3 regions of the Streptomyces sp. GbtcB6 genome follow, and region 2 is predicted to be linked to each of the others. Evidence: riboswitches for the same ligand, from Rfam matches in the RefSeq annotation. Region 2 holds a riboswitch; each other region holds the start of a gene.
The links. Region 2 has a riboswitch for S-adenosylmethionine ahead of KVT45_RS36210 (amino acid ABC transporter permease). Riboswitches for the same ligand answer to the same signal wherever they lie in the genome.

Region 1 (3,268 bases), on a different contig from region 2:
CGGGCCGGTGGGGGCCGAGCACACAGTTCCCCGCGCCCCTTACGGGGCGCTGATCACACCGCCGGGACGCAGCGACCCTCTTCTGTGCGGTACGACCACTTCGCGCCGTCGGTCACCAGTTCCCGTACCGCCGTCACGAAACGCTCGACATGCTCGTCCGGCGTCCCCGCGCCGAAGCTCACCCGGATCGCGTTGAGCGACTTCTCGCCCGGTGCCGCCTCCGGCGCCCCGCACTCGCCCTGGGTCTGGGGGTCGGAGCCCAGCAGCGTCCTGACCAGCGGGTGGGCGCAGAAGAGGCCGTCGCGGACGCCGATGCCGTACTCGGCGGAGAGGGCGGCGGCGAAGTGGGAGCTGTTCCAGCCGTCCACCACGAAGCTGATCACGCCGACGCGCGGGGCGTCGTCACCGAAGAGGGAGAGGACCCGGACCTCGGGGACCTCGGCCAGCCCCGCCCGCACCTTCTCGATCAGGTACTGCTCGCGGGCGACCAGAGTGTCGAAGCCGGCCTCGGTGAGCGCCTTGCAGGCGGAGGCGATGGAGTAGGCGCCGATGACGTTCGGGGAGCCCGCCTCGTGCCGCGCCGCGCTCTCGTGCCACTCCACGGCCACTCCCCCGTCCTCGCGCCGGGTGACCTTGCGGCTGGCGCCGCCGCCCGCGAGGTAGGGGTCGGCCGCCCGGAGCCAGTCGGCGCGGCCGGCCAGGACACCGGAGCCGAAGGGGGCGTACAGCTTGTGGCCCGAGAAGGCGACCCAGTCGACGTCCAGGTCCCGGACGGACACGGGGTGGTGCGGGGCCAGCTGGGCGGCGTCCAGGACGATCCGGGCGCCGTGCGCGTGCGCGGCGGCCGCCAGCTCGCGGACCGGCCACAGCTCGCCGGTGACGTTGGAGGCGCCGGTGACGCAGACCAGGGCCGGGCCGTAGGGGTCGCGGTCGGCGAGGGCGCGTTCCAGGGTCTCGACGGCCTGCCGCGGGGTGCGGGGCGCGTTGAGGTAGGTGACCCGGGCGTCCTTCCAGGGAAGCAGGCTCGCGTGGTGCTCGGTCTCGAAGACGAAGACCTGGCAGTCGGCGGGGACGGCGGCGGCGAGCAGGTTCAGGGAGTCGGTGGTGGAGCGGGTGAAGATCAGCTGGTCGTCGGGGCGGCAGTCGAGGAACTCGGCGACGGTCCGGCGGGCGTTCTCGAAGAGGTCCGTGGAGAGCTGGGAGAGGTAGCCGGCGCCGCGGTGGACGCTGCCGTAGTAGGGCGCGTACGCCGCCACGTCGTCCCAGACCCGCTGGAGGGCGGGGGCGCTGGCCGCGTAGTCGAGGGCGGCGTAGGTGACCTCGCCGCCGGTGACCAGCGGGACGATGACATCCCTACCCAGAACGGGCAGCGGGGAACAAAGCGACTGGGCGGAGGCAGCGGTGGAGACAGACATGACGGAACTCCCGTGAGAGGCAAGCCGGAATCACCGTGCGAGCGCGCGGACGACCGCGGCTCCGGCACGGAGAAAAAGGAAAAGGGGATGCGGAGGCGGGGCTCTGCGGCCCTATCGCATTCGCTTGCTCACAGAAGACTCCTCGACGACCAGGACCCCTGGTGTACGAGGGGTCCGCGCTTGCCGTAGACCTCGCTGCCTACGGCCTGGTCTTCACCCGGGGCACCCCGCCACGGACGGAGGGTTGCCGGACAGTCGGCCGGGGCCTCATGACTGTCACTCATGACCTGGCAAGAAACGTAGATGAAGTGATCGCGGACGCGCAACTCCTGTCCGGATGACGGGACACCCGCAGGGGCCCACGCCGGCTGGGCACCGCCGAGAGGGCCGTGTACGGCTGATCGCCGTTGCAGCGGCGGAAGAGTTTCCTCCTTCTCCGCCGCAACGGCGATCAGCCACGACGGCGGCGCCCGGCGGCGCCGAGCCCCGCCTCAGCCCGCCGACCGCGCCGCCTACCTGTTCGTCGCCGCCGCCCAGCGCTCCAGCGCCCGCTTGGCCGAGCCCGAGTCGATCGACTCCGCCGCCTTGTCCATGCCCGCCCGGAGCTGCTCGGCGAGCGTCCCCGTGCCGGGGTCCAGGGCCACCAGGGCCGCCGCCGAATTGAGCAGCACCGCGTCCCGTACCGGCCCTTGCTCGCCGTCCAGCAGCCTGCGGGCGACCTCCGCGTTGTACGACGGGTCACCGCCCCGCAGCGCCTCCACGGGGACCAGGTCGATGCCGACGTCACGGGGGTCGAAGGTCTCCTCCGCGACCTTGCCGTCGCGGACGATCCAGACATGGGACGCGGCGGTCGTCGTCAGCTCGTCGAGGCCGTCGTCGCCGCGGAAGACCAGGGAGGAGTTGCCGCGCTCCGCGAAGACGCCCGCGACCACGGGGGCCATGCGCGGGTCCGCGACGCCGACCGCCTGGGCCCGGACCTTCGCGGGGTTGGTCAGCGGGCCGAGGATGTTGAAGACCGTGCGGATGCCCAACTGGCCGCGTGCGGCGCCCGCGTGACGCAGCGCCGGATGGAACTTGATGGCGAAGCAGAAGGTGATGCCCGCCTCCTCGGCGACCTCGGCGACCCGCTGCGGGGTCAGGTCGAGATTGACGCCCAGCTTCTCCAGGACGTCCGAGGCCCCGGACGCGGAGGAGGCCGCGCGGTTGCCGTGCTTGACGACCTTCGCCCCGGTGCCGGCCACCACCAGCGCCGACATCGTGGAGATGTTCACCGTCTTCGCGCCGTCACCGCCGGTCCCGACGACGTCGACGGTGCGGCCCGGCACCTCGATGACGTTGGCGTGCTCGTACATCGTGCGGACGAGGCCGTTGATCTCCTCGACCGTCTCGCCCTTGGCGCGCAGGGCGACGACGAAGCCCGCGATCTGGGCGTCGGTCGCCTGGCCGCGCATGATCTGGTCCATCGCCCAGGCCGTCGCGTCGGCGCTCTGGTCCTTGCCGTACAGCAGGGCGTTCAGTACCCCGGGCCAGGAACGGCCCGCCGCGATGTCGCCTCCAGCGGGGGTCACAGCGCTCATAAGGCCGCTCCTGATCGTCGTACGCGAAATGAAGGTCTCACCGCCTACCCTATCCAGCTCCGGGCACCGCGAAGGGCCCCCGTCCGGTGTACGGACGAGGGCCCTTCGGCTGTGGCGTGGCGACGCGGTGGATCAGTGGTGGCCGTGGCCGCTCGTGATCTCCTTGTACTCCTCGACGGTCGGCTTCGGGATCTGGTTGTCCTCGCCGTAGTAGGCGTTGCTCAGCTTGGCGCGGAGCTTCTCGGACCCCTTGATCTTGCGTTCGACACCGTTCTC
Region 2 (3,268 bases):
ACCGGCTCCACCTCTCCACCGCCTGTCCGGACGGCCTGCGCATCGCCGTCGGCCACAGCCTGCTGGCCCTGGACGACTGTTGTCCGGTCACCTTCCTGCCCGCGGTCCCGGACTGTCCCGACGGCAGCCATCCGGCGCTGCGCCCGCTGTACGAGGCCAGCGCTCACCGCTACTCGGGACCGGCGCTCGCGCCGGTGTTCAGCGACGACTGGTCCGGCCGTATCGTCAGCACCCACAGCCGGGACATCCTGCGCGATCTGGACCGGCACTTCGGCGACGGCGTCGTCCGGCTCTACCCGTGCGGTGCCGAGGCCGAGATCGAGGCCGTCGAGCGGCTGTGCGCCGAGGACATCGAGCAGGCCGCACAGCGGGCCGGCCGCGAGGGCGGCGACCCCGAGGCGCTGGCGGTGCTGCTCGCCGCCCTGGACGGGCTGGAGCGCCGGCTGACCGGCGTGGAGTTCCTGATCGGCGGTCAACTCACGGCCGCGGACATCGAGTTGTGGGTGACCCTGGTGCAACTCGACACCGTGCACCGCAACCACCTGGACGCCGCCGCCGTGCACGCCATCGCCGGCCACCCGGTGCTGTGGGCCTACGCCCGGCGGCTGGCCGCCCACCCGGCCTTCGGCGCTCACCTCGACCTCGACGGCATCGCCCGCCGCCACCACGGCCGTTGCCAGGGCCTGGAGGCCGCCGGCGCGGCCGTCCAGATCCTGGACTGGGCGGGTCACGCGGCGGACGCTCCCGGCGTTCCACGCAGGTGAGAGCGGCCCGAACCGTTTCGCCAGTCGGACAGGCGTTGACATTCGTTCGGGCAACTGCGTTACTTACGGACCAGAACGGTCAAGAGCGTCAGCGTCAAGCCCTGGCTTGCTGACCGGCAACCCTCGCATCGCGGTGGGGTGCCCCAGGTGACGACCGGACCGACGACGTTTCGGCAAGCGACGATTCGGTAAGCGCGAGGCCCCCAGGGGGCCGGCACGACAGTGAACAGGTGACGGACATGTACGCAGCTTCCAGGACGGCCCAGAGCCGCGCCGTGGGCTGCGTACGCCCGTACCCGAGCCCGCTCGTCGCCGACCGCGCCGTCGACCTGCTCCGTGTCAACAGCGCCCTGTGTAGCGCGTGTACCGCACCGGGCTGTGCCCGCTGTCGGGTCTGACCAGGCCTTTCTTCCGCCGGCTGCCCGCAGCTCCGCACCCCAGCGTTCCCGTCAGAACACCGGCTGCCCGGTGTGTTGCCGTCCGCCCAGCCCCGTGCCCCGCGCGCCTCCGCGCACCCTGCCGTGCCCGAACACGGCAGGGTGCGCGGCCCCCGCCGCGGGACACGTGGGTGTCCGACTCCGCCGGAGCCCGCCATGAGTGAACCCCCAGGCGCCACGATCGCCGCCTCCGAGGCACCCCCCGCTGCCGACGAACCGTCAAAACCCCTCGCCGCACAGCGCGTTCTGCCGCTGCGCAGGCCGGGACGGTGGATCGCCACCGCCGTCGTCCTGGTCCTGGCCGTCCAGTTCGTGCACGGACTGGTGACCAACCCCTTCTACCAGTGGGACCGCTTCGGCTACTGGTTCCTGCGGCCGACGATTCTCGACGGTCTGGTCATCACCCTCGAAGTCACCGCCTACAGTGCGGTGCTGGGCCTCCTCGGCGGCATCGTGCTCGCCCTGGCCCGGCTCTCGAAGAGCCCGGTGCTGCGCGCGGTCAGCTGGACCTACGTGTGGGCGCTGCGTTCCATCCCGCTCATCGTGGTCCTGCTGTTCCTCTACAACTTCAGCGCCCTGTACAAGACGTTGAGCGTCGGAGTCCCCTTCGGACCCGCCTTCTTCTCCTTCGACGAGTCGAAGCTCGCCACCGACATGGTCGTCGCCGTCATCGGCCTCAGCCTCAACGAGGCCGCCTACGCGGCCGAGGTGGTCCGCGGCGGCATCCTCTCCGTGGACCAGGGCCAGCACGAGGCGGCCGCCGCACTCGGCCTGCCCAAGGGCTACCAGTTCCGGAAGATCGTGTTCCCGCAGGCGCTCAGGTCGATCACCCCGAACTACGTCAACCAGCTGATCGGCCTGATCAAGAGCACCTCGCTGGTCTTCTACGTCTCGCTGCTCGACCTCTTCGGCTCCGCGCAGAGCATGGGCTCCACCTACCCAGGGGACATCGTGCCGCTGCTCCTGGTGGTGACCGTCTGGTACCTGATCCTGACCAGCGTCGTCTCCGTCGTCCAGTTCTACGTGGAGCGGTACTACGCCCGCGGCGCCACCCGCACGCTGCCGCCGACCCCCCTGCAGAAACTGCGCACCGGCCTCACCGACCTGCGCGCCCGCATCCGCCGGGAGGCCGCGGTATGACCATCACCGACACCCTGGAGACGGCCCCCGTCGCCCTGGAGATATCCGGCGTCCACAAGTGGTACGGCGCCCACCGCGTCCTCGACGGCATCGACCTGACCATCCGCCCCGGCGAGGTCACCGTCATCCTCGGCCCGTCCGGCTCCGGCAAGTCCACCCTGCTGCGGGTCATCAACCACCTGGAGAAGCCCGAGATCGGCCATGTCAGCGTCAACGGCGAGCCGATCGGTGTGAAGCGGCAGGGCGAGCGGCTGAAGGAGCTCAGCGAGCGCGCCATCCTGGCCCAGCGCAGCCGGATCGGCTTCGTCTTCCAGAACTTCAACCTCTTCCCGCACCTGACCGTGCTGGACAACGTGGCCGCCGCCCCGGTCGCCACCGGAAAGCTCGGCAAGCCCCAGGCCCAGGCCCTGGCCAAGGAACTCCTGGAGCGGGTCGGCCTCGGCGAGCGCGTCGGCGCCTACCCCCGGCAGCTCTCCGGCGGCCAGCAGCAGCGTGTGGCCATCGCCCGCGCCCTGGCCCTGCGCCCCGGCGTGATCCTCTTCGACGAGCCCACCTCCGCCCTGGACCCCGAACTCGTCGGTGAGGTCCTCGCGGTCATCAAGGACCTGGCGACCAGCGGCACCACCCTCGTCATCGTCACCCACGAGATCGGCTTCGCCCGCGAGATCGCCGACCGGGTCGTCTTCATCGACGGCGGCCGGATCGTCGAGCAGGGCCCGCCCTCCGAGGTCCTCGACAAGCCGCAGCACGAACGGACCAGGGACTTCCTCAGCAAGGTCCTCTGAACCGCCGTACTCCCAGACTTCCCCCCACGCCTCATCTCCGCACACCCTCTCAGCGACAAGGAACGGCCATGCCCACCCACCTCACCCGACGCAGCCTGATCAGAGGCATCTCCGCGGCGACCGTCGTCGCCTCCCTCGCCAC
Region 3 (3,268 bases), on a different contig from region 2:
GGATCCCAGGGCCCAGCACCGTGTGACAGCAGTCGACGAACGCGTCCGCCCACCGCCGCGTCAGGAACGCCGCGTGATCGGCGCCCAGGATCCCGCCCAGCAGCTCCGCCGCGATGTCGTCGGGGAGGAGGCGGAAGTAGTCCGGCGGTGCCCAGGGGGTGTGGGAGAAGTGGCCGATCCGCAGGTCGGGGCGGAGCCGGCGCAGCATCCGCGGGGCCAGTGCCAGGTGGTAGTCCTGGATGACCACCACCGCACCCTCCGCCGCCTCCTGCGCCAGTGCCTCCGCGAACGCCCGGTTGTAGGCCTGGTACGACCCCCACTGCCGCCGGAACTCCGCGTCGAAGACGGGCTCCAGCGGGGTCTGGTAGAGCATGTGGTGGACGAACCAGAGGACCGAGTTCGCGATGCCGTTGTACGCGTCGGCGAACACGTCCGCGTCGATGTCGAGCATCCGGACCTGCTGCCCACCGGTGTCCCCGGCCGGCAGCCGGCCGCCCTCGGCCCGCCGTACCGCCTCCCGGTCGCCGTCGCTCAGCGCCGCGCACACCCACACCGCGTTCGCGTCCGGCCCGATGGCCGACAGCCCCGAGACCAGCCCGCCGCCGCCCCTCCTGGCGTGCAGCGAACCGTCTTCGCGCAGGTCGTACGAGACCGGGCCGCGGTTCGAGGCGACCAGCACCTCGGCACCGCCGGTGGAAGCCATGGGGGAAGCCATACGCGTCAACCTAGCCCGGCCCGTAAACGCTCAAACGTACGGCCACCCCCGACGCGCCGCCGTATACGGCCGTACGACGAAGTCACGCCACCTTGCGCTCGGCGTACTCCGCGATCTCCGCCATCGGCGGCCGTTCCTCCGTGTCCACCGAGTAGGTGCGCGGCTCGAAGCCGTCCTCGCCCCGTTCGAACTGGGTGAGGGAGGGGCGGATCAGGTGGCCGCGGGCCAGCCGCAGCTGGGCCGTGCGGTAGATCGCGGCGGACATCCGGCCGAGGGCCTGGCCGTCCTGGTGGCGGTGCTTGCGGACGCCCACGTCGACCTGCGCCAGCGCACTGAGCCCCACCAGGTGCAGGGCGTCGACCAGCATGCCCAGCTCCACGCCGTAGCCGACCGGGAAGGGGAGCTGTTCGAGGAGCGAGCGGCGGGCCGCGTACTCGCCGCCGAGCGGCTGGACGAAGCCGGCCAGCTGGGGCCAGTGCATGTTCAGCAGCGGGCGGGCCATCAGCTCGGTGACCCGGCCGCCCTGTCCGGCGGCGCCGCCGAGCGGGCGGTCGTACATCGCCTTGACCAGGTCCACGTCCGGGTCGGTCAGCAGCGGGCCGACGATCCCGGTGACGAAGTCGGAGGAGAAGTCCCGCAGGTCGGCGTCGATGAAGCAGACGATGTCCCCGGAGGTGACCAGGAGAGAGCGCCAGAGCACCTCGCCCTTGCCGGGGACGGCGGGGATGCGGGGCAGGATCGAGTCGCGGTGCACGACGCGCGCGCCGGCCGCCGCGGCGACGGCCGCCGTGCGGTCGGTGGAGCCGGAGTCGACGACCACGATCTCGTCGACGAGCGGCACCTGCTGCATGAGGTCGTGACGGATGATCGCGACGATGTCGCCGACGGTCTCCTCCTCGTTGAGCGCGGGCAGCACGACGCTGACCGTCTGCCCGGAGGACCGTTTCGCGGCCATGATCCGGTGCAGAGGGCGATCGGTTACGGACCAGGAGCGGGTGGCCAGCCAGCGCTCGACTTCTTCCAGCACGGTCAGCGGCTCCTCACTGTCACGGTCACACGGCGAGGTGTGATCCATCTCGCGGTTCGGACGACTCACTCAACTGTCCTGGCCTTCGGTTACAGTCTTGAACAACGCCGATGACCATCGCATGTCCTGGGGTCACCCGGCGTTGACAACCACATACCGCTCATCCAGAGGGGCAGAGGGAAACGGCCCGTTGAAGCCCCGGCAACCCTCCAGTCGGTACTCGTAGATCACTGTCGATCATCGCGAGGCTCCCGGCTAGGGAAGGTGCCAAATCCGTCTCACGGCGAGATGCGTCGTGAGGAAGATGAGGAGAAAGGGCCTCGCCTCACATGGCTGTGCAGACTGTTGCAAGCGCCACCGATTCCACCGTAGACCTTGGTCCCGCCGCCGCCCTGAGCTGCCGCGAGTGCGGTCACCGCGTTCCGCTCGGCCCGCTGTTCGCCTGCGAGGAGTGTTTCGGCCCGCTGGAGATCGCGTACGACTTCTCGGCCTACGACACCGAGGAGCTCCGCAAGCAGATCGAAGCGGGTCCCGCGAACATCTGGCGCTACGCGCCGCTGCTGCCCGTCCCCGCGGACGTGGCGACCAAGCCGAACATCAACCCCGGCTGGACCAAGCTCGTCAAGGCCGACAACCTGGCTCGTGAGCTCGGGGTGACCGGCGGCCTGTACGTGAAGGACGACTCCGGCAACCCGACGCACTCCTTCAAGGACCGCGTCGTCGCCCAGGCCGTCGAGGCCGCCCGCGCCTTCGGCTACACCACTCTCTCCTGCTCCTCCACCGGCAACCTGGCCGGCGCGGTCGGTGCCGCCGCCGCCCGGGCCGGCTTCCGCTCCTGCGTGTTCATTCCGCACGACCTGGAGCAGGGCAAGGTCGTCATGGCCGCGATCTACGGCGGCGAGCTCGTCGGCATCGAGGGCAACTACGACGACGTGAACCGTTTCTGCTCCGAGCTGATCGGCGACTCGGCCGGCGAGGGCTGGGGCTTCGTCAACGTCAACCTGCGGCCGTACTACGCGGAGGGCTCCAAGACCCTGGCGTACGAGATCTGCGAGCAGCTCGGCTGGCAGATCCCGGACCAGCTGGTCATCCCGATCGCCTCCGGCTCGCAGCTCACGAAGATCGACAAGGGTCTGCAGGAGCTGATCAAGCTCGGGCTCGTCGAGGACAAGCCGTACAAGATCTTCGGTGCCCAGGCCGAGGGGTGCTCGCCGGTGTCGGTGGCCTACAAGGAGGGCCACGACGTGGTCCGCCCGCAGAAGCCGAACACCATCGCCAAGTCCCTCGCCATCGGCAACCCGGCCGACGGCCCGTACGTCCTCGACATCGCGCGGCGCACCGGCGGCGCGGTGGAGGACGTCACCGACGAGCAGGTCGTCGACGCGATCAAGCTGCTCGCGCGGACCGAGGGAATCTTCGCGGAAACCGCCGGCGGGGTGACGGTTGGAGTCACCAAGAAGCTCATTGAGAATGGGTTGATCGATCCGGCGAAGTCGGTTGTTGTACTCAACACCGGTGATGGACTG

Region 1: it holds a riboswitch for S-adenosylmethionine, as region 2 does, so the genes downstream of both, KVT45_RS02085 (aminotransferase class V-fold PLP-dependent enzyme) here and KVT45_RS36210 (amino acid ABC transporter permease) in region 2, are expected to answer to the same signal.
Region 3: it holds a riboswitch for S-adenosylmethionine, as region 2 does, so the genes downstream of both, thrC (threonine synthase) here and KVT45_RS36210 (amino acid ABC transporter permease) in region 2, are expected to answer to the same signal.

The regions. Positions count from the first base shown of each region.
Region 1 covers NZ_JAGXJL010000001.1:453,905-457,172, forward strand. Annotated here, with positions in the region: gene KVT45_RS02085 (aminotransferase class V-fold PLP-dependent enzyme) at 54-1,415, opposite strand; SAM riboswitch class IV at 1,587-1,703, opposite strand; gene trpD (anthranilate phosphoribosyltransferase) at 1,928-2,992, opposite strand; gene KVT45_RS02095 (ubiquinol-cytochrome c reductase cytochrome b subunit) at 3,125-3,268, opposite strand, start outside.
Region 2 covers NZ_JAGXJL010000028.1:57,272-60,539, reverse strand. Annotated here, with positions in the region: gene KVT45_RS36215 (glutathione S-transferase C-terminal domain-containing protein) at 1-764, shown strand, start outside; SAM riboswitch class IV at 842-965, shown strand; gene KVT45_RS36210 (amino acid ABC transporter permease) at 1,358-2,341, shown strand; gene KVT45_RS36205 (amino acid ABC transporter ATP-binding protein) at 2,338-3,126, shown strand; gene KVT45_RS36200 (ABC transporter substrate-binding protein) at 3,195-3,268, shown strand, end outside.
Region 3 covers NZ_JAGXJL010000005.1:194,840-198,107, forward strand. Annotated here, with positions in the region: gene KVT45_RS11275 (trehalose-6-phosphate synthase) at 1-703, opposite strand, end outside; gene KVT45_RS11280 (glucosyl-3-phosphoglycerate synthase) at 798-1,742, opposite strand; SAM riboswitch class I at 1,900-2,053, shown strand; gene thrC (threonine synthase) at 2,072-3,268, shown strand, end outside.